Regions from separate parts of the Faecalibacterium sp. AF27-11BH genome, predicted to be linked through region 1. Evidence: predicted binding sites of a transcription regulator. Region 1 holds the regulator's gene; each other region holds the start of a gene.
What was found. Region 1 encodes Rex, which represses fermentation and respiration genes when NADH is low (regulators of the CRP and FNR family bind a similar motif). Its sites were predicted from a motif close to ATTGTTAANNNNTTAACAAT; they were not measured.
Positions count from the first base shown of each region.

Region 2: a site for Rex is predicted at 6,159-6,178, ahead of coaD (pantetheine-phosphate adenylyltransferase). Genes of this name have one in related genera too.
Region 3: a site for Rex is predicted at 2,031-2,050, ahead of DWY76_RS04830 (phosphoglycerate kinase). Genes of this name have one in related genera too.

Region 1 covers NZ_QVGS01000002.1:255,543-263,428, forward strand. The annotation lists gene DWY76_RS03815 (ABC transporter substrate-binding protein) at 1-36, opposite strand, end outside; gene DWY76_RS14165 (hypothetical protein) at 417-644, opposite strand; gene DWY76_RS03820 (thymidine kinase) at 637-1,254, opposite strand; gene DWY76_RS03825 (redox-sensing transcriptional repressor Rex) at 1,506-2,147, opposite strand; gene DWY76_RS03830 (ATP-dependent Clp protease proteolytic subunit) at 2,409-3,089, shown strand; gene DWY76_RS03835 (DNA translocase FtsK) at 3,192-6,119, shown strand; gene DWY76_RS03840 (YgiQ family radical SAM protein) at 6,344-7,886, shown strand, end outside.
Region 2 covers NZ_QVGS01000001.1:376,251-384,136, forward strand. The annotation lists gene DWY76_RS01725 (DUF5685 family protein) at 1-63, shown strand, start outside; gene DWY76_RS01730 (hypothetical protein) at 60-617, shown strand; gene glmS (glutamine--fructose-6-phosphate transaminase (isomerizing)) at 919-2,739, shown strand; gene DWY76_RS01740 (AI-2E family transporter) at 3,108-4,373, opposite strand; gene DWY76_RS01745 (butyryl-CoA:acetate CoA-transferase) at 4,422-5,768, opposite strand; gene coaD (pantetheine-phosphate adenylyltransferase) at 6,282-6,788, shown strand; gene DWY76_RS01755 (acetyl-CoA C-acetyltransferase) at 6,868-7,886, shown strand, end outside.
Region 3 covers NZ_QVGS01000003.1:142,382-150,267, forward strand. The annotation lists gene DWY76_RS04800 (helix-turn-helix transcriptional regulator) at 1-27, shown strand, start outside; gene DWY76_RS04810 (DUF6718 family protein) at 186-416, shown strand; partial or broken gene DWY76_RS04815 (UDP-glucose 6-dehydrogenase) at 882-1,049, shown strand; gene DWY76_RS04820 (Rpn family recombination-promoting nuclease/putative transposase) at 1,190-1,678, shown strand; gene DWY76_RS04830 (phosphoglycerate kinase) at 2,169-3,377, shown strand; gene tpiA (triose-phosphate isomerase) at 3,485-4,255, shown strand; gene gpmI (2,3-bisphosphoglycerate-independent phosphoglycerate mutase) at 4,353-5,879, shown strand; gene DWY76_RS04845 (TetM/TetW/TetO/TetS family tetracycline resistance ribosomal protection protein) at 6,110-7,886, shown strand, end outside.

The sequences.
Region 1 (7,886 bases):
CTTCATAAAATCACGACGAGAAATTGCCTTGCTCATTTTTGTTCTCCTCCTAAATACAGAAAACATCATCTCGAACGGGGGTTCTGCACATACCCCGTTGTATACAATTATGATAACAAAACAACAACCAAAAAGAAAGACGCAAATTGCAGATATCTAAACAAAAAACGTACAAATATTGCTCTTGTTTTCGCGCAAGAATTGACGCCTTCGCTGAAATGAATAAACTTGGCTCGAAAAACTGTGCAACATGTATACTTCGCTATTTTGCATAGAAAACTGGGATGCATCATAGGAGGAACGTCGAATTTTGCAATAATTTTGTAAACATTCCGTTTCAGAACGTGGAAACGTTGCATACATTGTGGACGAACAACAGCTTAAAAAGCCCGGATGGGAGTCTTTGAACTGATATATCAATAGCGCAAAAAATGTGCACTCTGATATATCAATTGTTTGCGGCGGGCATCCGGCACCGGTCTTCGGGCATGGAAATCGGTGCTTTTTCGCCCTTTGGGGGGGTGAAGAAGCACCGACAGCGACATATTTTGCGCTGTTGTGTGGACTGCGCCTGTGGGCCGGGAATAAAAAAGAAAGGCTGCCGTGTCGTTGAACACAGCAGCCTTGTATACAAGTTTATTCAACCCGCGAAGCAGCTTTTTCGGCGTAGAACGCGCGCTTTGCCTTGAAATAGCACTGGGGGCACATGCTCACGTACTGCACATCGTTTTCCAGATCGATGGCCACCTGCTCGCCCTCAAAGACGAATCTGCCGTTCACCCTGCGGCAGTTGCAGATGGCCTTGCGGCCGCAGGTGCAGATGGTCTTCATCTCCTCGATGGTGTGGGCCAGCTCCAGCAGGCGGGTAGAGCCGGGAAAGCCCTTAAGCGAAAAATCTGCCCGCAGGCCGTAGCAGATCACCGGAATGTTCAAATCCACCGTTACCATGAACAGCTGTTCTGCCTGCTGCGCAGTGAAAAACTGGCTCTCGTCGCACAGCACGCAGGCCAGCGGCGCACCGTCAGCGTTGGCCGTGCGCACGGCCTCGAACACGTCCGTCTCCGGCGGGATCAGCAGATCAGCCTTGCGGCGCACGCCCAGACGGCTCACCAGCTCACCGCCGCCCTTGGTGTCCACCTGTGGCTTGAGGATCAGCACCCGCATCCCCTGTTCTTCGTAGTTGTGGGCTACCTGCATCAGGGCGGTGCTCTTGCCGCTGTTCATCGCGCCGTAACGGAAATACAGTTTTGCCATTTGAAAAACTCTCCTTACAGAACGAACCCTCTCAGCCAAAGCCTGACGGCTTTGCCAGCTCCCCCGATGGGGGAGCTTTTCTGTATCTTCCGGGCAGGCTGTCCCTGCGCCGGAGAAGCAGAAACTTTCCCGTCCCCACTCACAAAGCTCCCCTTTCGGGGGAGCTGTCGAGCGTATGCGAGACTGAGAGGGTTCAGCGGCATCTCAGGCTTTAACTGAGAGGGTTCTCTTATTACTTATAATAGGTACGTTCAGTCCTGATTGCGCAGGCGGTAGCCAAGGCTCATCAGGCTGTCGCCCAGATGGACGTTCTCCACCACCACATCGGGATACGGCACAGAGAGGTCATAGTGGGAGAAGTTCCAGAAGCCCTCGATGCCCAGATCCACCAGACGGCCGCTGACCTGTTCCGCACCGTCGCGGGGCACACAGAGCACTGCGACCTTGGGGTGATGCTCGGCACAGAAAGACTCCAGCTCGTCGATATGGCGGATCTGGATGCCGCTGATCTCCTTGCCCACCTCGCTCTGTGCCACATCAAAGGCGGCGATCAGGCGGTAGCCGTTGGTATCGGTGGTGATAAAGCGGCTCACTGCCTTGCCCAGACGGCCGCAGCCGATCAGGATGGTGGGCAGGCGGTCACCGTTGCCGAACAGCAGGCCTTCCAGAATGGAGAGCAGGTTTTCCACCGAGTAGCCAATGCCCTGCCGGCCATTCACATCGCCGATGCAGTTGAAGTCCTGCCGTACCTGCGAAGCGGTGGTGCCCATCTGAGCAGCCAGCTCGCGGGAAGAAATGCTGTTGATGCCGTCCGCCTGCAGAGAGCACAGATAGCGGTAATATTTGGGAAGACGCTTGATAACGGGAAGCGAAGCCCTTGCAGGAGTGTTCATAGAATACTTTCTCCTTTCGCTCTATCGCAGTACTTGCCGCAGCTGCCTGCTTTACAGATGCGGCACAAAGAAACCCCGATCCGTTTACGGGTTCATATTGCAGATATTACAGTCAATTATTTAAAGTATACTGCACCGATGGAGAATGTCAAATCATTCTCAAAAAATTTTTATGAAATGTTACCGCTTTTTTGCTGCAGCGGGTCTGCATAGCCCGGCACAGGCTGGGGAATGCTGACAAAAAACGCAGGAGGAAAGCACATGAATGATGAAACGCAGCAGACCGACGCGCGTCGGCTGGAAAAGGAAGAGATCGAGGATCTGGGCACGGTCACGCTGGCCCGCGGGGAGCATGTCATCCACTGCCTGACCGTCATCGGCCAGATCGAAGGCCATTCGGAAGCGCCGCAGGGCCAGAAGACCACGAAGTATGAGCATGTCATCCCGCAGCTGGTGGCCGCGCAGGAAGACCCCCGCATCGAGGGCCTGCTGGTGCTGCTGAACACGGTAGGCGGGGATGTGGAAGCGGGCCTTGCGCTGGCGGAGCTGATCGCCAGCGTATCCAAGCCCAGTGCAACGCTTGTGCTGGGCGGCGGGCACTCCATCGGCATCCCGCTTGCCGTCAGCGCCCGGCGCAGCTTCATCGTGCCCACAGCCACCATGACCGTGCACCCGGTGCGGCATTCCGGCGTCATTCTGGGGGTGCCGCAGACCATGCGCAGCTTTGAGCAGATGCAGCAGCGCATCACCGGCTTCGTAGCGGCCCACAGCGGCATGACCGAAAAACGCTACACCGACCTGATGCTCCACACCGGCGAGCTGGTGATGGACATGGGCACCGTGCTGGATGGACGCCGGGCCGTGAAGGAAAAGCTCATTGACGAGCTGGGCGGACTTTCGGATGCGCTGGCGTGGCTGTATAAAGAGATTGAACGCAAATGAAGGCCGATTTTGTACAACAATAGGTTTGCCATTTTCTTCCCTGCGTGGTACAATAATAAAATCAAATAGTGTGTCTACTACAAACGCGGGGAACAAAGAAACATGGCAACAAAAAAACGTAAAACGACAACACGGCGCGCAGCATCGCGCAAAAAACGCGCAGAACAGCGGCTCCCGGCAGGGCTTGGCACCCTGTTTGCAGGCCTTTTGCTGGTGGTGCTGGCCTTTGTGGAGGGAGATTCGGCATGGAAGGCCCTGCACGATGTGCTGTTCGGACTTTTTGGCTGTGGCAGCTTTGTGCTGGGCGCGGCAGTGTGCTGCCTTGCTGTGCAGTATACCCGGGGCGAAGACCTTCTGCCCAAGATCTTCAAGCTGGTTCTGGGGCTGGTGTTTGCCTGCGGCACGGTGATTGTTTTTTCCGATATCCAGCCGCAGGGCATGTCGGCATTCCAGATGACAGCTGCCTGCTATGCAAACGGCGTGAATGCATGGATCGGCGGCGGTGCGCTGGGCGCACTGCTGGGCGGCAGCCTGCTGCTGCTGTGCGGACGGCCTGCGGCAACCCTTATCATGATCGTGCTGGCACTGTGTGTCAGCCTGTACATTTTTGATCTGACCCCGGCAGAGGTGTGGCAATGGCTGTGCGCTGCGTTTGGCGGCGTGCACGCAAAGGGTGCGGCCATGGCGCAGCAGAGCGCAGCCCGCCGCGCTGAACGTGCCGCTGCCCGCGCGGCAGAAGCCGAGGCCGAGGAAGACTACGACGAAGCAGAAGATGAATACCGGGATGAGGAAGATGCCGAAGAGGAGATGGAAACTCCGGCTTTCCGCATCGGTATGCCGGACTGGCTGAACGGCATCCGCCACTGGGGCCACAAGGTGACCGAAGAGATGGAGGCGGAGGAGCCGGAGGCCGCCCCGCAGCCGGAGCCGCCCGCAGATACTTCCGGCCAGCCGCTTGCCCAACCGGAGCCTGCCGCCCCGGCCATCACGCCGGTGCAGGTGCGGGTATCCCGGCCCCGGGCTTCCTTTGACGTAGACCTTGGCCCCGACCACACTGAGGTGAAGGAGGGCGGCAGCGAACCCATCGAGCCGCTCATCGTGGGCCCGGGCGGCACCTTTGGGCAGAACCCGCTGCGCCCGGCCCCCAGACCTGCCCCGCAGCCCATCGTACAGGACGCGGTGGAGACCGATGCATCCGATTTCTTTGCAAAGGCTGCACAGCCGGTGCAGCCTGCGGCAGCGGAAAGCTTTGATACTCCGGTCATGACCCCGGCAATGCCGACGGCCCAGCCGGAAAGCCCGGCAGCGGCAGTCACGCCGGAGATGCCCGCCGTGCCCATCCAGCCCGCAGTCCCGGCGGCACCCGCCCGGGTGAGCGCCGAAAACGCCGTTGCCATGCGCGGCACACCCGACGAGGACGGCTGGATCAGCATTACCAGCGAACCGGTGGAGGAAAAGGATATCAGCACGCTGGTGGCAGCGGCAATGGAAAAGCCTGCCGCTTCCGAGCAGGCCGCGGCAGCGGCCCCTGTGGACGAGACCGAACCGGTGGATACTTATCAGTACCAGTATCCGCCCATTGAGCTGTTTGAAAAATCGCAGGACGAGACCGACCCCGGCGCGCAGGAAGAGCTGAAAGCCAACGCCCAGAAGCTGGTGGATACGCTGGAAAGCTTTGGCGTGCGCACCCGTGTGCTGGATATCTCCCGGGGCCCCTCCGTCACCCGGTACGAGGTGCAGCCCATGGCGGGTGTCAAGATCAGCCGCATCACCTCGCTGGCAGACGATATCGCCCTGAACCTTGCGGTGGCGGACGTGCGCATGGAAGCGCCCATCCCCGGCAAGCCTGCCGTGGGCATTGAGGTGCCCAACCACAAAAAGACCCCGGTGTATATCCGCAGCGTGTTCGAGAGTCAGAGCTTTTTGCGCATGACCTCACCTCTGGGCATTGCGCTTGGTAAGGACATTGCCGGTGTGGCACAGGTGGCAGACCTGTGCAAGATGCCCCATCTGCTCATTGCAGGCAGCACCGGCAGCGGTAAATCCGTGTGCGTGAACAGCATCATCATGAGCCTACTGTTCCGCTCCAGCCCGGAGGACGTGAAGCTGCTGCTGATCGACCCCAAGGTGGTGGAGCTGGCCGAGTACAACGGCATTCCCCACCTGCTGATGCCGGTGGTCACCGAGCCGAAAAAGGCCGCAGGTGCCCTTGGCAGCGCGGTGCAGGAGATGGAGCGCCGCTATCATCTGTTTGCAGAGAACAATGTGCGCGACATCAAGTCTTTCAACAAGCTGGCCGCAGAACGGCCTGATCTGGAAAAGATGCCCTACATCGCCATTATCATCGACGAGCTGGCCGATCTGATGATGGTGGTGGGCAAGGATGTGGAGGACTCCATCTGCCGCATCGCCCAGAAGGCCCGCGCCGCCGGTATGCACCTGATCGTAGCCACCCAGCGCCCCAGCGTGGACGTGATCACCGGCCTGATCAAGGCCAACATCCCCAGCCGCATCGCATTTGCAGTGTCCAGTCAGGTGGACAGCCGCACTATTCTGGACGGCTCCGGTGCCGAAAAGCTGCTGGGCATGGGTGATATGCTGTTCATGCCCGTGGGTGCGCCCAAGCCTACCCGTATTCAGGGCACTTTCGTGCGGGATGAGGAGATCAGCCGTGTGCTGGACTTCATCAAGCAGAGCGGCACCGTGCAGTATGACGAAGCCATGATCGAAGCCATGGAAAAGCACGCCATTCAGGACGGCAAGAAAGGCAGCGGCGGCGCGGACTCCGACGAGGATCCCGATACCGACCCGATGTTCAAGCAGGCCGTGGAGGTGGTCATCGATGCCGGTCAGGCCTCCACCAGCCTTCTGCAGCGCCGCTGCAAGCTGGGCTACGCCCGCGCGGCCCGTATCATGGACGAGATGGAACAAAAAGGCATCATCGGACCCTACGAGGGCGCCAAGCCCCGCGCTGTGCTTATCAGCCGCCAGCAGTGGCTGGAAATGCAGATGAACCAACCGGAGGAATGACCCTCTCAGGCGCTGACGCGCCAGTTCTCCCGAAGGGCGAGCTTTATGAGTGGGTAAGATATCGTCTGCCTTCAAAGAAAAACTGGATGAAAAGATGCAAAAAGCTCCCCCTTCGAGGAAAGACTTCCCCCGCTCCGGGGGAAGATGTCGCGCAGTGACAAAAGGGGGAATCAGGCAACGCCGCAAGGCGTTGCCTGAGAGGGTTTAACAATAAAAGGAGCATTATGGACAACTCTTCCCCAAAGATCTACACCGAATTTCTTCCCATCAGCCGGGCCGATATGGAGGCCCGCGGGTGGGAGCAGCTGGACTTTGTGGTGGTGGGCGGCGACGCCTATGTGGACCACCCCAGCTTTGGCACTGCCATCATCAGCCGTCTGCTGGAAGCCGAGGGCTATAAGATCGGCGTGCTGGCCCAGCCACGTTACACCGACTGCGAGGACTTCAAGCGGTTCGGCAAGCCGAAGTACGGCTTCTTCATCGGCGGCGGCAACGTGGACAGCATGGTCAGCCACTATTCCGTGGCAAAGATCCCCCGCGCCGAGGACGAATACTCCCCCGGCGGCAAGGGCGGCGCACGCCCGGACCGCAGCGCCACCGTGTACACCCGCCTTGCCAAGCAGGCCTATCCCGACCTGCCGGTGATTCTGGGCGGTCTGGAGGCGTCCCTGCGCCGCTTTGCCCACTATGACTACTGGCTGGACACCGTGCTGCCCAGCATCGCCGAGGATTCCGGCGCGGACATCATCAGCTTTGGCATGGGCGAGCACCAGACCGTGGAGATCGCCCGCCGCCTTGCCGCCGGGGAACCGGTGGAGAGCATCACGGACGTGGACGGCACCTGTTACATGACCGACTTCGACCATCTGCCCGAGCGCTACGTGGAGTGCGCAGGCTTTAAAAAGGTGGCGTCGGATAAGACGGCGTATGCCAAGGCCTGCCGCATCCAGATGGACAATCAGGATGTAGTCAGCGGCCAGATCATCGTGCAGAAGCAGAGCGAAAAGTATCTGGTGCAGAACATCCCCGCAAAGCCGCTGGTGCGCGGGGAGCTGGATAAGGTCTACGCCCTGCCCTACACCCGCCGTTACCACCCCATCTACGAGAGCATGGGCGGCGTGCCCGCCATCCGTGAGGTGCAGTTCTCCATCATCCAGAACCGCGGCTGCTTTGGCGGCTGCAACTTCTGCGCCATCCAGCTGCATCAGGGGCGGCGTGTCACCAGCCGCAGCGCGGACAGCATCGTGGCAGAAGCCGAGCGCATGACCCACGAGCCGGATTTCAAGGGCTACATCCACGATGTGGGCGGCCCCACCGCAAACTTCCGCTTTCCCTCCTGCCGGGAGCAGATGCTGCGGGGCATGTGCACCGGCGGCAAGCACTGTCTTGCCCCCACCACCTGCTCCCACATGATCGTGGACCACAGCGACTACCTGAAGATCCTGCGCCGGGTGCGGGAGCTGCCGGGCGTGAAAAAGGTGTTCATCCGCAGCGGTATCCGGTTCGACTACCTGATGGCCGACCCGGACGACACCTTCTTCAAGGAACTGGTAGAGTACCATGTGTCCGGCCAGCTGAAGGTGGCTCCGGAGCACTGTGCTCCCAACACGCTGGCCTACATGGGCAAGCCGCCCATCGAGACCTTCAACAAGTTCAAGGATAAATTCTATGAGCTGAGCAAAAAGGCCGGCAAAAAGCAGTATCTGGTGCCCTATCTGATGTCCAGTCACCCGGGCAGCACCCTCAAGGATGCGGTCTATCTGGCAG
Region 2 (7,886 bases), on a different contig from region 1:
CTGCACCATGCGGTGGAACCGCTGGAAGCCGGTGCTGAGCGCGAAAACTGGGAGATCCCATGAAACAAAACCATCAAAAAAGCTGGGCCATGGCTTACTGCGGCATTGTGGCGGCGCTGTGCGTCGCACTGATGCTGCTGGGAGCTGTGATCCCCATTGCCATGTTCATTGCGCCTGCAGTGGCGGGCTTTCTTGTTGCAACAGTCTGCGTGGAGTGCGGGATGCAGCTGGCTTTGACGGCCTATGCGGCAGTCAGCCTGCTGGCACTGCTGTTCGTGCCGGATAAGGAAGTAGCGCTGATCTTTGTATTTTTGCTGGGGTATTACCCGCTGGCAAAGCCGAAGTTTGAGCGCATCCGCCCTGCGGTTCTGCGCATTGTCTGCAAGCTGCTGCTGTGCAACGGCACAGTGCTGGCCATGTACGGGCTGGTATTTCTGCTGGTGCCGGCGGGCAGCATTTCGCAGGAGCTGCGCACCACCGCGCTGGCTGTCTCGCTGGCAACGCTGGTCATGGGCAATGTTGCCTTTGTGCTGTACGACCGGGCATTGCATAACATGCTCATGATGTACCGGCTGGTCTGGCGGCCGAAACTTCATAAAACTTTGGGCTGGCGCTGAGCCAGCCTTTGTGCTATAATGGGGCATCAGAAAGGGGAGAGCGCAGCACACAGGTAACGCAAAGCGCCGGGCCACGCGGGTGACAGCCGCGAGGGTGACGAGGAGAGGAATCATCGAAAGATTCGGCGGATGTTTCTCCGGCTGAGGGCTAGACCAGCCGCAGAGAAGGGCAAAAAACGGCAGCAATACCGCAACAGATCCCTTCAAAGAAAGCCATACAAGAACATAAACTGTACTAGGAAGCTGACTGGATATCACTGCGCCTTTTTGCGCGGGAACGGTCGGTATGGAGGTATTTTGTATGTGTGGCATTGTTGGTTATGTCGGTAAGCGCAGTGCGCAGGACGTGCTGCTGGATGGTCTGGAAAAGCTGGAGTATCGCGGGTACGACTCCGCCGGTGTGGCGCTTGCGCTGGACGGCGGCATCCGCGTGGTAAAAAGCAAAGGACGGCTCACCGCCCTGCGGGAAAAGCTGGCGGCGCAGCAGCTGGCACAAAGCTTCTGCGGCATCGGCCACACCCGCTGGGCCACCCATGGCGAGCCCAGCGATGTGAACAGCCACCCGCATTCGACCCCGCGTGTGAGCATTGTGCACAATGGCATCATTGAAAATTACGGCCTGCTCAAGGAGCGCTTGGCCGCAAAAGGCTATACCTTCCAGAGTGAGACGGACACCGAAGTGCTGGTAAAGTTGATCGACAGCTGCTATACCGGTGACCCGCTGCGTGCATTGCAGCAGGCGCTTGCCAAGGTGCGCGGCAGCTATGCGCTGGCCGTGCTGTTCCGGGATTACCCGGACACCATTTTTGCAGTCAAGCGGGAAAGCCCGCTGATCGTCGGCTGGGGCGAGGGCGAAAACTTTGTGGCTTCGGATATTCCGGCACTGCTCAAGTATACCCGGAAATACAGCGTGCTGGAAGAAGGGGATATGGCCGTCTGCACCACAGAGGGCATCCGCTTCTACAACGAATTTGGTGAGCCGGTGGAGCGCCAGCAGCTGACGGTGGACTGGGATATGGAAGCTGCCGAAAAGGGCGGCTATCCCCACTTTATGCTCAAGGAGATCAACGAGCAGCCTGCGGCCATTATGGCCACGGTCAGCCCCCGTGTAGAGGACGGACTGCCGGTGCTGCGCATCCCGGAGCTGACCGATGAAGTGCTGCGCGGTATTGGCCGGGTGCATCTGGTGGGCTGCGGTACGGCTATGCATGCCGGTATGGTGGGCAAATCTGCCATCGAAACGTTGGCCCGTGTGCCCGCCGAGGTGGACATTGCCAGCGAGTTCCGTTACCGGGACCCCATTCTGGAAAAGAACGATCTGGTCATCATCATCAGCCAGTCCGGCGAGACCAGCGACACGTTGGCAGCGCTCAAGCTGGCCAAGAGCCGCGGCGTGCCGGTGCTGGCCATCGTGAATGTGGTTGGCAGCTCCATTGCACGTGCCGCAGATTATGTAATGTACACCTACGCCGGGCCGGAGATCGCGGTAGCATCCACCAAGGCGTATATGGTGCAGATGTGCGTGCTGTATCTGTTTGCACTGCGGCTGGCCTACGCGCGCGGACGGCTGAGCGAGGCAGAGACCCGCCGCTTTACGGCCCAGCTGCTGCGCGCACCGGAGGTCATCAAGCCGCGCCTTGCAGATTGTGAGCAGATCAAGTACCTTGCCAGCCGCTATGTGAACACCCAGAGCTGCTTCTTCATTGGACGCGGGTTCGACTATGCGCTCTCGCTGGAGGGCAGCCTGAAACTCAAGGAGATCAGCTATGTGCACTCGGATGCCTATGCAGCCGGTGAACTGAAACATGGTACCATCAGCCTGATCACCGATGGCGTGCCGGTGATCGCACTGGCCACCCAGAAACAGGTGTACGAAAAGACCATTTCCAATGCCAAGGAGACCCGCAGCCGCGGAGCAAGGGTGCTGCTGTTTACCACAAAGGATGCTGTGGTGCCGGAAGGCGTGGCAGATGCCGTGATCCGGCTGGATGAGTATGAGGACATTCTGATGCCGCTGCAGCTCATTGTGCCGCTGCAGCTGTTTGCCTATTATATGGCTGTTCTGCGCGGCTGTGACGTGGATAAGCCGCGTAATCTGGCCAAGAGCGTGACCGTGGAGTGATGGCATAAAACGCAGCCAGAAAGCCCTGCACGAAACAGAAATAAAAAAACAGGACCTGCGCTGAATCACTGAAGTGCATTCTGTCAAGTAGAAAAAAATAATATAAGGTTTTTGTTCGCCGTTTCCACAAGGAGACGGCGAATTTTTTGTGCAAAATCGGTATCAGGCAGCTCGGTTCATGGCACCGACATGAGCCTGCATCGGAATCTGGATGAACAGACGGTGCTGGCAACGGCGGCTGTTGCAGCAGTCAATCGTGAAGAGTGAGCGCTCTTTCTTGACATGAAAATACCCCCAGAGTACGCAGAGTTTTTGTCTCTGTTTACTCTAGGGGTAGCGTATCACATGGAATGCCGGGGCATTGTGATTTATAGATTATTTGTTTCGGCAGGAGGTGCTTCCGATGCAGACGTTTCTACCGGAACATCGTCCTCCGGGTCACCGAAGCTGTCGTGGTAAGTCTGCAGCAGGTCGATCTCCTTGTTGTGCTTCAGGCCGTGGATGACCAGCTTTTTGATCACATCATAGATGACTGCAAACAGCGGCACACCCACGATCATGCCCACAAAACCCCACAGACCGCCGAACAGCAGGATGGCGAACAGTACCCAGAAACTGGAAAGACCGGTGGTGTTGCCCAGGATCTTGGGGCCGATCACGTTTCCGTCCAGCTGCTGCAGCACCAGAACGAACAGGACGAACCACAGCGCCTTGATGGGGTTCTGAATGAGGATCAGCAGGGTGGCGGGCACGGCACCGATGAACGGGCCGAAGAAGGGGATCACATTGGTCACGCCGATGATCACGGAAACCAGAAGGGCACTGGGGAACTTGAAGATCAGGCAGCCGATATAGCACAGCACGCCGATGATGGCGGAATCCATGATCTTGCCGTTGATGAAGCCGCCGAACATCTTATCGGCGTACTTCACTTCTTCCTTGATCAGCTCTGCCCAGCGGGGCTTGAAGATGCTGTAGAGCACCAGCTTGGCCTGCTGTACAAAGCGCTTGCGGCTGGCCAGCATATACACGGCCACGATGATGCCGATGATCAGGTTCTTGGCCATGGTCACTACGTTCAGCACACCCACTGCGGCACCGCTGACGATGTTCTGCATGGAGGGCAGGAGCCGGGTCTTGATCAGATCGTCGATATTGGTGCTGATAGTGGCATAAGCAGAGTTGAGCATGTCCATGATCTGCTGGTTGTTCTCAATGAACTCCACATGATTCGCCCACTGCACGAACTTTGCAAGGTTGCGCTGCGCAGTGTAGTACAGGGTGGTCACGCTGGTAATGAGCTGCGGAATGATCATCATGCACAAAGCGTAGATGAGGAGCAGGCCGAACAGGATGGTCAGCGTAACGGACAGCACATTGACCAGACCATGCATCTTTTCCGGGATGAACCGGCGCAGAAAGCTCTCGATGGTGTTGCATACAGGTTTGAGCAGGTAGGCGATGACGGCACCGTAGATGAATGGCATCAGAATGCCGGTCAGCGTGGAGATGGCATCACCAAAACCATCGAAGCGGTAGATCAGGAAAAAGAAGATGATGCTCAGGGAGATCGCTCCAAATCCTGCCAACATCCCGTAGAGATAGGGCTTGATGTGCGGCTTTTTGTCCATCATGATAGACTCCATTTCAGCCGCGGACAGCAGGAATCCCCGCGGCACTTATCAGATTTTGTTGCTCCTGCGCCAGATGTGCATTTTTTCGGCTTCCTTGATCAGGTCTTCACGGAAGTCGGGATGTGCTACGCTGATCAGAGCTTCAGCCTTTTCCCAGGTGGTCAGGCCCTTCAGGTTCACGCAGCCGTACTCGGTGCACAGGTAGTGGATGTTGGCACGGGTATCGGTGACGATGCTGCCGTTTTCCAGAGTGGGACGGATGCGGCTCTCCAGCTGGCCGGTCTTCTTATTAAAGAAGGTAGAGGACAGGCAGATAAAGCTCTTGCCGCCCTTGGAAAGGTATGCGCCCAGAACGAAGTCCAGCTGACCGCCGGCACCGGAGATGTGCTTGAGGCCTGCAGTCTCGGCGTTCACCTGACCGAACAGGTCGATGTCCACAGCGTTGTTGATGGAAATAAAGTTATCCAGTGCGGAGATGCTGCGGATATCGTTGGTGTAGTCCACGGGTGCAGACATGCACTCCGGATTATCGTTCAGGTAATCGTACATTTTCTGGGTGCCGGCACCGAAGGCGTAGACCTGACGGCCCTTGTCCAGCTGCTTGCATGCACCGGTGATCTTGCCGGCCTTGGCGATATCCACAAAGGCATCCACATACATTTCGGTGTGCACGCCCAGATCCTTCAAATCGCTCTGTGCGATCAGGCTGCCGATGGCATTGGGCATACCGCCGATGCCCAGCTGCAGGCAGGCACCGTTGGGGATCTGCGGAACGATCAGGTTGGCAACCTTCAGATCCACTTCGGTAGCAGCACCGGGAGCGGCCATCTGGCCGATGGGCGGGTTCTCGCCTTCCACGATGCCGGTGACCTGAGAAATGTGGATGCAGTTCTCCATGCCGCCAAGGCAGCGGGGCATGTTCTTGTTGACCTCAACGATGATCTTCTTGGCTTTTTCGCACACAGCACCCAGATGAGATGCACTGGGGCCGAAGTTGAAGTAGCCGTGCTCGTCCATGGGGGTCACCTGGAACACCGCCACATCCAGCGGATCCGGGCTTTCGCGGTAGTAGCGGGGCAGCTCGGAATAACGGATGGGGGAGTAGAAGGAGAAGCCCTGTGCAATGGCCTTGCGCTCAATGCCGCCCATATGCCAGCTGTTCCATGTCATGTGTGCAGCGGGATCGTCGATCTGGAAGATCGCGGGCACCCACATCAGGATGCCGCCGCGGAAGTTGACACCTTCCAGCTCAGGCAGACGCTTTGCAATCTCGGCATCCACCGCCACAGGGGTGTTCACAGCCCAGCCGTAATCCACCCAGTCACCGCTTTTGACCAGTGCGGCAGCCTGAGCGGCGGTCATTTTCTTCTGAGCATACAGTTCCGTAAAATCCATTATAAACCATCCTCTCCTATAATAACATAAAGGAATTGTAAATTTATCATTTACTCTTCCTGCACGGACAAATCTTTGCAGGATGTTTACCACCTGTTGGCAATTTGAACACAGCTCTGACACAGGCGGATGATATCCTGATAACCAGCAGAAGGCAGCTGTCGGACAGGGCAGCAGATCTGCACAACTTAGTTATAACATTAACAATGTGTAGAATCAATAGTTTATCGAGAAAATTTTGACCGACTGGCAATATGGACAAAATTCGCGGAGTTTTTGGACGATTGTTTGGTGCTGAAAAACCAAAATCTTTGCAAAAGGACTTGATAAAATTTTGACGATATGGTTTACTTATAGCGTAGCAAGCAGCTGCGATGCAGCATGACATTGATTGTTTAAATTTTAACGATAAAACGTACAGCTTGCACAAAAATCTTGCACCCAAGACTGGAAAGTGCTATCATGGCAGAACCAAAACGCGCTTTTCACAGCGCTCAAGGAGGACACCAGACGATGGCAACAGCAGTTTATCCCGGTTCGTTCGATCCGGTCACAAAAGGGCATCTCGATATCATCAAGCGCGCAGCAAAGATTAACGATCATCTGATCGTGGCGGTGCTCAACAACAGCGCAAAGAATCCGCTGTTCACCGTGGAGGAACGCGTGGAGCTTCTAAAGGAGTGCTGCAAAGGCATCCAGAATGTTTCGGTGGAGAGCTTCGACGGCCTGACCGTGGAGTTCGCCAAGAAACGGCACGCTTCGGTGATGGTGCGGGGCCTGCGGGCGGTGACGGATTTTGAAAACGAGATCCAGCTTGCGCAGACCAATCACGCACTGATGCCCGGCATCGAGACCATGTTTCTGGCAACGAGCATCAAGTGGAGCTACCTTTCTTCCACCATTGTAAAAGAGGCAGCTTACTACGGCAGCGACATCGGTAAGTTCGTCACACCCAATGTGGAAAAGGCGGTCAACGAAAAGTATGCGCTGATCCGGCAGAAAAAAGACCCCGAGACCTAATTTGTAAAAGCGCTTACGGGCGTTTTGATAAAAATGGCTTACGAAAAGTAACACATACACAATTCAGGAGGCTATTCACATGAAAAAGATCGTTATCGCATCTGCATGCCGTACCGCTATTGGCAAGTTCGGCGGCACTCTGGCAAACGTTCCCGCAGTTGAGCTGGGCTCCATCGTCATCAAGGAAGCTCTGAACCGTGCAAACGTCGCTCCCGAGCAGGTCGATCATGTCTACATGGGCTGCGTCATTCAGGCCGGTCTGGGCCAGAACGTCGCTCGTCAGGCTGCTCTGAAGGCTGGCCTGCCCATCGAGACCCCGGCTGTCACTGTCAACGTGGTGTGCGGCTCCGGTCTGAACTGCGTCAATATGGCTGCTCAGATGATCGAGGCTGGCGATGCTGATATCGTGGTCGCAGGCGGCATGGAGAACATGGACATGGCTCCCTTCGCACTGCAGAAGGCTCGTTACGGCTACCGCATGGGCGCTCCTATGGGCAAGAGCGAGATCGTGGATACCATGGTCAACGATGCTCTGTGGGATGCCTGCGGCTTCAACAAGCACATGGGCATGACCGCTGAGAACGTCTGCACCAACGAGACCTATCAGAAGAAGTACGGCTACAGCCCCATCACCCGTGAGATGCTGGACGAGTTCTCATACAACAGCCAGCTGAAGGCTGACAAGGCCATCAAGGACGGCGCTTTCAAGGACGAGATCGTTCCCGTTGTGATCAAGGGCAAGAAGGGCGACACCGTGTTCGATACTGATGAAGGCCCCCGTCTGAGCGCTCCTGAAGTGCTGGCAAAGCTGAAGCCCGCTTTCACCAAGGACGGCATCGTGACCGCCGGCAACTCTTCCGCCATCAATGACGGCGCTGCTGCTCTGGTCATCATGAGCGAGGAGAAGGCTAAGGAGCTGGGCGTGAAGCCTCTGGCTACCTGGGTCGCAGGTGCTTTGGCTGGCGTTGAGCCGGAAGTCATGGGTCTGGGCCCCATCGCTGCTACCAAGAAGGTCATGGCTAAGACCGGCATGAGCGTTGCTGACATGGATCTGATCGAGGCCAACGAGGCATTTGCTGCTCAGTCTGTGGCTGTCAG
Region 3 (7,886 bases), on a different contig from region 1:
GAATTGAAAACTATTGAAGGCAAATGATTTGGTGACAGGGGAAAACATCAATTTAAATGACGGCATTATGCCGAAAAAAGAGCAATATAAAAAGAATTATCCCGTGGAAACAGGGAAGATAATGCGTGAAAAGTATGAAAATGGATTGATTCGGAATGAACATGAATTTAAGGAGGTGCTGAATAATGTACTATTTAGTAGCAAAAGATCGTAATGCACATGGTTGTTTTGCTCTAAAAACGACGCATGGGAAGCATCTGGTGGAATTAAAAAGAGAATTGAACACAGAGGTTGGATATAAGGGAGTACAGCTTGTAACAATCAGCAGGCCAACAGCGTATGGTGAGTATGCGCCTTACCACTTTGCGGATACAGAACAGGAATTTCAGACTCTTGTAAAGGGTCTTCGTCCATAAAAATGCTGTACGTGGGAGCGGTGTATTTCAGTTCAGGCGATTGGTGTGTGCTGGAATAATACCATCTGTAGTCAGGTTAAGCCCCCGAATTATGAATAAGAAGATAAGCCCTACAAGGCTCAAATTGGTGTAAGAACCGATTGAAAGCCTTGTAGGGCTTTTTTTTACAAAAATTTTTGTTCCTTACTTGACAACCGCATAGGGTCAACCAAGAAAAAATACGATAACTAAAGGGTTTTGACAGCTTGAGTTGTCCTTCAAAAGTTTATTTGTTGAAAAGACTGCAAGAAGCGGGAAATCCTGGGGGTTATATGTAGGAGGCTTTTGGAAGCTCTGTTTTGACCCACAAAAAGGAGCAGCAAATAAAGATTGAAGGAGAGTTCAAGCCTACGGTGGATTGCCTTTGTGCGACCCGCCGTAGGCTTATTGCTGTTTTATAAAGAGAAAAGTGAGGAGAATGAAAATATGAAAAATTATAAAATTGCCGTAGCAGGCACTGGATACGTCGGCCTTTCCCTTAGCGTTCTGTTAGCACAGCATAATCAAGTGATGGCTGTTGACATTGTGCAAGCGAAAGTGGATATGATTAACAATCATAAATCTCCAATTCAAGATGATTATATTGAGAAGTATACAGGGAGAAGAAAGACGCATGATGAAAGAGAAAAAACTGAGCCAGATGATCCTGAAGCTGCATGACCGTGCTGAGGCGGCAAAATACGATGGCGATTCCAGCCCGCCTTATCAGGAAGTGAAAATGCTGAACTTCCACGATGAGGAATGATATTGTTGAGAAATACATCGAGGGAACCCCGGAGGTTGGCTCTGTTGGTGTTCATGTCGATGATACGAACAGACCCAAAAAGTCAACAGATGTAATCAAGGGTAGTAACAACGAGGACTCTACGCTGACCGAGGGAACATTGTTCTACGATGTTCGCTTTGACGCAATCGCACCGAAATCTGCGGACAGTGCAGAACAGGAAGAAGTCATTCGTCTGATTATCAATGTGGAAGCACAGACAAAATTCAAGCCGGGATACCCATTGACGAAACGGGCAATCTATTATTGTAGCAGAATGATTTCTGCACAGCACGGTCCGATTTTTACAAAATCTGAATATGAGAAGATTCGTAAGGTCTACTCCATCTGGATTTGTACTCAGCCGTCAGATGGTTTTGAAAATACGTATTTTGACAATAGAAGTCAGAATTTTCTTTTTTCCCCTCTAGCGGAGATGGCTTCTGAGGCCAAAATGTGACCCAGTAGGTCACATTTTAAGGAACAAGTGACCTGCTGGGTCACAGAAAAATTATCTGATATCCATGAATATGTGGGGGGGTGACTCCGGATTTTCTGGATGTATTGGAGGAAGGCTTCAAAGAATTCTTTGAAAAAGAAGTGTCGAATAATCCTCTGAAAGCAGAATATTTTCAGGAAGTATAAGGCGAGCGGCTATGCTGGTGTGGAAGCAATTTTTGAGCGGGATCAGCGGAACCAGAAGTTCATATGGGGAATGTATGACCGCATTTGCGGAATGTTCTGCCGGAAAACACGGTAAGGCAGCGGCTTTCGGTCAAAATACACACATTTCCGTGCATCAGCGGCAAATGTTTGTTAAACTATTATCTATCTTGCGACCTTGCAATGTGCACGGTTTTTGTTTATAATAGTAGAGTAACGGGGCAAGATCCCCCGAATGTGAGCGAAACTCTAGTTCAGAAATTAAAACTTGAGAGGAGTTTATTACCATGGGTTTAGGTAAGAAGACGATCGACGATCAGAACTACTGCGGCAAGAAGGTGCTTGTCCGTTGCGATTTCAACGTCCCGATGAAGGACGGTGTGATCACCAACGAGAACCGCATCAACGCAGCTCTGCCCACCATCCAGAAGCTGGTCAACGATGGCGCAAAGGTCATCCTGTGCAGCCATCTGGGCAAGCCCAAGAACGGCCCCGAGGCAAAGTTCAGCCTGGCACCCGTTGCTGTGGCTCTGAGCGCAAAGCTGGGCAAGACCGTTGTGTTTGCTGACGACGACAACGTTGTGGGCGAGAACGCAAAGGCTGCTGTTGCTGCCATGAACAACGGCGATGTCGTTCTGCTGCAGAACACCCGTTTCCGCAAGGAAGAGACCAAGAACATGCCTGAGTTCAGCGAAGAGCTGGCTTCTCTGGCTGATGCATATGTTGACGATGCATTCGGCAGCTGCCACCGTGCACACTGCTCCACTGCAGGTGTCACCGACTTCATCAAGGATACCGCTGTCGGCTACCTGATGGAGAAGGAGATTAAGTATCTGGGCAACGCTGTGAACGATCCCGTTCGTCCCTTCACTGCTATTCTGGGCGGCGCAAAGGTCGCAGACAAGCTGAATGTTATCTCCAACCTGCTGGAGAAGGTCGATACCCTGATCATCGGCGGCGGCATGGCTTACACCTTCGTCAAGGCTCAGGGCTACGAGGTCGGCAAGAGCCTGTGCGACGATTCCAAGCTGGATTACTGCAAGGAAATGATGGCCAAGGCTCAGGAGAAGGGCGTGAAGCTGCTGCTGCCTGTTGATGCTGTCTGCATCAAGGACTTCCCCGATCCCATCGACGCTCCGGTTGAGACCACTGTTGTTCCCGTCACCGCGATCCCGGCTGACATGGAAGGCTGCGACATCGGCCCCGAGACCATGAAGCTGTTTGCCGATGCTGTCAAGGCATCCAAGACCGTTGTGTGGAACGGCCCCATGGGCGTGTTCGAGAACCCCACTCTGGCAGCTGGCACTCTGGCAGTTGCCAAGGCTATGGCTGAGAGCGATGCTACCACCGTGATCGGCGGCGGCGACAGCGCAGCAGCTGTGCAGCAGATGGGTCTGGGCGACAAGATGACCCACATCTCCACCGGCGGCGGCGCTTCTCTGGAGTATCTGGAGGGCAAGGAGCTGCCCGGCATCGCAGTCATTCAGAACGCATAATCTGATCCCGGCATCATAATGGGTGCGGCGGCTTTAGCGCCGCCGCATCTTTTTGTTTGTGCAGAGCTTTCTGCACGATAGAAGGTAAATAAAGGAGATAGAGTATCATGGATAAGGCAAAGCGTAAGGCTATCATTGCAGGCAACTGGAAGATGAACAAGACTGCCTCCGAGGCTGCTGTTCTGGTGGACGAGCTGGTCCCCGCCGTGCAGGACGCAGGCTGCGAGGTGGTTATCTGCACCCCGTATACCGATCTGGTCACCGCTGTGGAAAAGACCAAGGGCACCAACATCCATGTGGGTGCTGAGAATGTTCACTTCGAGAAGTCCGGCGCTTTCACCGGCGAGATCAGCGCTGACATGCTGGTAGATCTGGGCGTGGAGTACGTCATCGTGGGCCACTCTGAGCGCCGCCAGTACTTTGCAGAGACCGACCAGACCGTGAACAAGCGCGCTCTGGCTGCTCTGAACGCCGGCCTGAAGGTCATCATCTGCGTGGGCGAGAGCCTGCAGCAGCGTGAGGAGGGCGTCACCGAGGAGCTGGTCCGGATGCAGACCAAGATCGCTCTGCGCGACGTGACCGCTGAGCAGATGGCAAATGTCGTGATCGCCTACGAGCCCATCTGGGCCATCGGCACCGGCAAGACCGCTACCGCCGATCAGGCTGAGGAAGTCTGCGGCCAGATCCGCAAGGTCATCGGTGAGGTGTACGGCGAGGCAGTTGCCGAGGCTACTACTGTCCAGTACGGCGGCAGCATGAACGCCAAGAACTGCGAGGAGCTGCTGAGCAAAAAGGATGTGGACGGCGGCCTGATCGGCGGCGCATCCCTGAAGGCTCCCGACTTTGCAGTGATCGTTAACGCAGCCACCAAGGGCTGATCGACGGTTTAAATCAGCTGTTTCAGCGCCCGGCTGCGCCGCATTTCCAGCGCTGTGCCGGGCGCTGATTTGTTAAATTCAAAGGAGATTCAATTTTATGGCAAAGAAACCTGTTCTTCTGTGCATCATGGATGGCTTCGGCTGGGTGCCGGAGGAGACCTTCGGCAACGCCGTGGTGGCCGCCAAGACCCCCCATCTGGATGCTCTGATGGAAAAGTACCCCATGACCACCATCGAGGCTTCCGGCATGGCAGTCGGCCTGCCCGACGGCCAGATGGGCAACTCCGAGGTTGGCCACACCAACATGGGCGCTGGCCGCATCGTGTACCAGCAGCTCACCCTCATCACCAAGTCCATCAAGGACGGTGAGATGCTCAAGAACCCTGTTCTGGTCAAGAACATGCAGGCTGCCATCGACGCCGGCAAGGCCATCCATCTGATGGGTCTGGTGGGCACCGGCGGTGTGCACAGCCACGCAGACCACTGGTTCGGCGTGCTGGAAATGGCAAAACATCTGGGTGCAAAGAACGTTTACCTGCACTGCATCACTGATGGCCGTGATACCGACCCGCACTCCGGCAAGGGCTTCCTGGCCGACCTGCAGGCCAAGCTGGACGAGTTGGGCATCGGCAAGATCGCCAGCGTCTCCGGCCGTTACTACGCCATGGACCGCGATAACAACTGGGATCGTGAAGAGAAGGCATACGCTGCCTTTGTCTACGGCGAGGGCAATCATGCCGCCAACGCTGCCGAGGCCATCGAGGCATCCTATGCAGCAGACAAGACCGACGAGTTCGTTCTGCCCTGCGTCACCTGTGAGGGTGGCCGCGTGCAGGATGGCGACACTGTGATCTTCATGAACTTCCGTCCCGATCGTGCCCGCCAGATGACCCGCATCTTCTGCGACGATGCGTTCACCGGCTTTGAGCGCCGCGGTGGCCGCAAGCAGGTGAACTATGTCTGCATGGCCGAATACGATGCCACCATGCCCAACTGCGAGGTCGCCTATCCGCCTGTGGAGCTGAAGAACGTTCTGGGCCAGTACCTGTCCGAGAATGGCAAGACTCAGCTGCGCATTGCCGAGACCGAGAAGTACGCTCATGTCACCTTCTTCTTCAACGGCGGCGTGGAGGCTCCCTACGAGGGCGAGGACCGCTGCGTGATCCCCAGCCCGAAGGTCGCCACCTATGACCTGAAGCCCGAGATGAGCGCCCCTGAGGTTGCTGCCGAGTGCGTCAAGCGCATCGAGAGCGGCAAGTACGATGTGGTGATCCTGAACTTTGCAAACTGCGATATGGTCGGCCACACCGGCGTGTTCGATGCTGCGGTCAAGGCCGTGGAAGCCGTTGACACTGCTGTGGATCAGGTGGTGTCCGCTGTGCTGAAGGCCGGCGGCTGCGCCTTCATCACCGCCGACCACGGCAACGCCGAGAAGATGATGAACCCGGACGGCACCCCCTTCACCGCACACACCACCAACGTGGTGCCCTTTGTGGCTGTTGGCTGCGGCGATGTGAAGCTGCGTGAGGGCGGCTGCCTTGCCGATATCGCTCCCACCATGCTGCCGTATATCGGTCTGCCCGTGCCTGCTGAAATGACCGGCAAGAGCATCATTGTGGAGTAATTGACCGTTAAAATGGCCGACGCGTTCGCTTTGGCTATGAATAGCGGAATTGTTATTCTTATATTTACAGCTCTGGAAAATCTGCGGATTTTCCAGAGCTGTTTTTTCACGCGAAAAGCCGATAAGATAAATTGCGTTTTTGGGCTTCGACCCCATTCTAAATCAAAAACTTTTCTTTTTTCCCCATCCGTGCTACAATAAAAATGAGTTTTTGATTGTAGGAGAAGCGGATGGAAACAACGCATAAACAAATCGTTCTGGGCATCCTTGCCCATGTGGACTCCGGCAAGACCACCCTTTCGGAAGCCATGCTCTACCGCTCCGGCGCGATCCGCAAGCTGGGCCGCGTGGATCACAAGGATGCCTTTCTGGATACCGACACGCTTGAAAAAGCGCGCGGCATCACCATCTTTTCCAAGCAGGCCCTGTTGACAGCGGGCAATACGGATATCACATTGCTGGACACCCCCGGCCATGTGGATTTTTCCACCGAGACAGAGCGCACCCTGCAGGTGCTGGACTATGCTGTGCTGGTGGTAAGCGGCACCGACGGCGTGCAGAGCCACACCGAGACGCTCTGGCGGCTGCTGCGGCGCTACCATGTGCCCACCTTTGTGTTCGTGAACAAGATGGACCTGCCCGGCAAGAGCAGGGAAGAGCTGCTCGCCCAGCTGAACCACCGTCTGGGCGAGGGCTTTGTGGCCTTTGATGTGCCGCAGGCCGACCGGGACGAAGCACTGGCTCTGTGTGACGAAAACCTGATGGATCGGATGCTGGATGCCGGGCAGTTGACCGATGCGGACCTCATCCCGGCCGTTGCACGCCGGCATGTGTTCCCGTGCTGGTTCGGTTCGGCGCTGCGGCGTACCGAAAACGATGCACTGGAAAGCGTGGACGCTCTGATGGACGGCATCGACCGCTATACCCGTCCGGCTCCCGCGCTGGATGCCTTTGGCGCCAAGGTGTTTAAGGTGTCGCAGGATGAGCAGGGCACGCGCCTGACATGGCTGCGCGTGACTGGCGGCGAACTGAAGGTAAAGGCCCAGCTCTCCGGCGAAGCAGATGGTGAGCCGTGGGAGGAAAAGGCAAACCAGCTGCGGCTGTACTCCGGCGTAAAGTATACGCTGGCGGAAGCCATCGGCCCGGGGCAGGTGTGCGCCGTCACCGGCCTGACCAAGGCGCGCCCGGGCGAGGGCCTTGGCGCGGAACGCGACAGCGATGTGCCGGTTCTGGAACCGGTGCTGAGCTATCAGGTGCTGCTGCCGGAGGGGGCTGATGTGCACGCGGCACTGGGCAAGCTGCACCGGCTGGAAGAAGAGGAGCCGCAGCTCCATGTGGTATGGAACGAGACTTTGGGCGAAATCCATGTGCAGCTCATGGGCGAGGTGCAGCTGGAAGTGCTGCGCAGTTTGTTGGCAGAGCGCTTTGGCCTGAACGTGGAGTTCGGCCCCGGCGGCATTCTGTACAAGGAGACCATCACGGAGCCTATGGAGGGCGTGGGCCACTATGAGCCGCTGCGCCACTATGCGGAGGTGCATGTCAAGCTGGAGCCCCTGCCCCGCGGCAGCGGGATGCAGTTTGCCGCCGACTGCCGGGAAGAAGTGCTGGACAAGAACTGGCAGCGCCTTGTGCTGACCCATCTGGAAGAAAAGCAGCACCTTGGTGTGCTGACCGGTGCGCCGCTGACGGACGTGAAGATCACCCTCATTGCGGGCCGCGCCCATCTTAAACACACGGAGGGCGGAGATTTTCGGCAGGCCACCTATCGCGCGGTGCGGCAGGGTCTGATGCTGGCCAAAAGCCAGCTGCTGGAGCCATGGTATGCCTTTCGGCTGGAAGTGCCGGTGGAGAACCTTGGCCGTGCCATGACCGATATCCAGCGCATGGAGGGCAGCTTTGACCCGCCAGAAAGCGGGGAAGAGGCTGCTGTGCTCACCGGTTTTGCACCGGTGGCCACCATGCGCAGCTACCCCATGGAGGTGGTGGGCTATACCCGGGGCCGGGGAC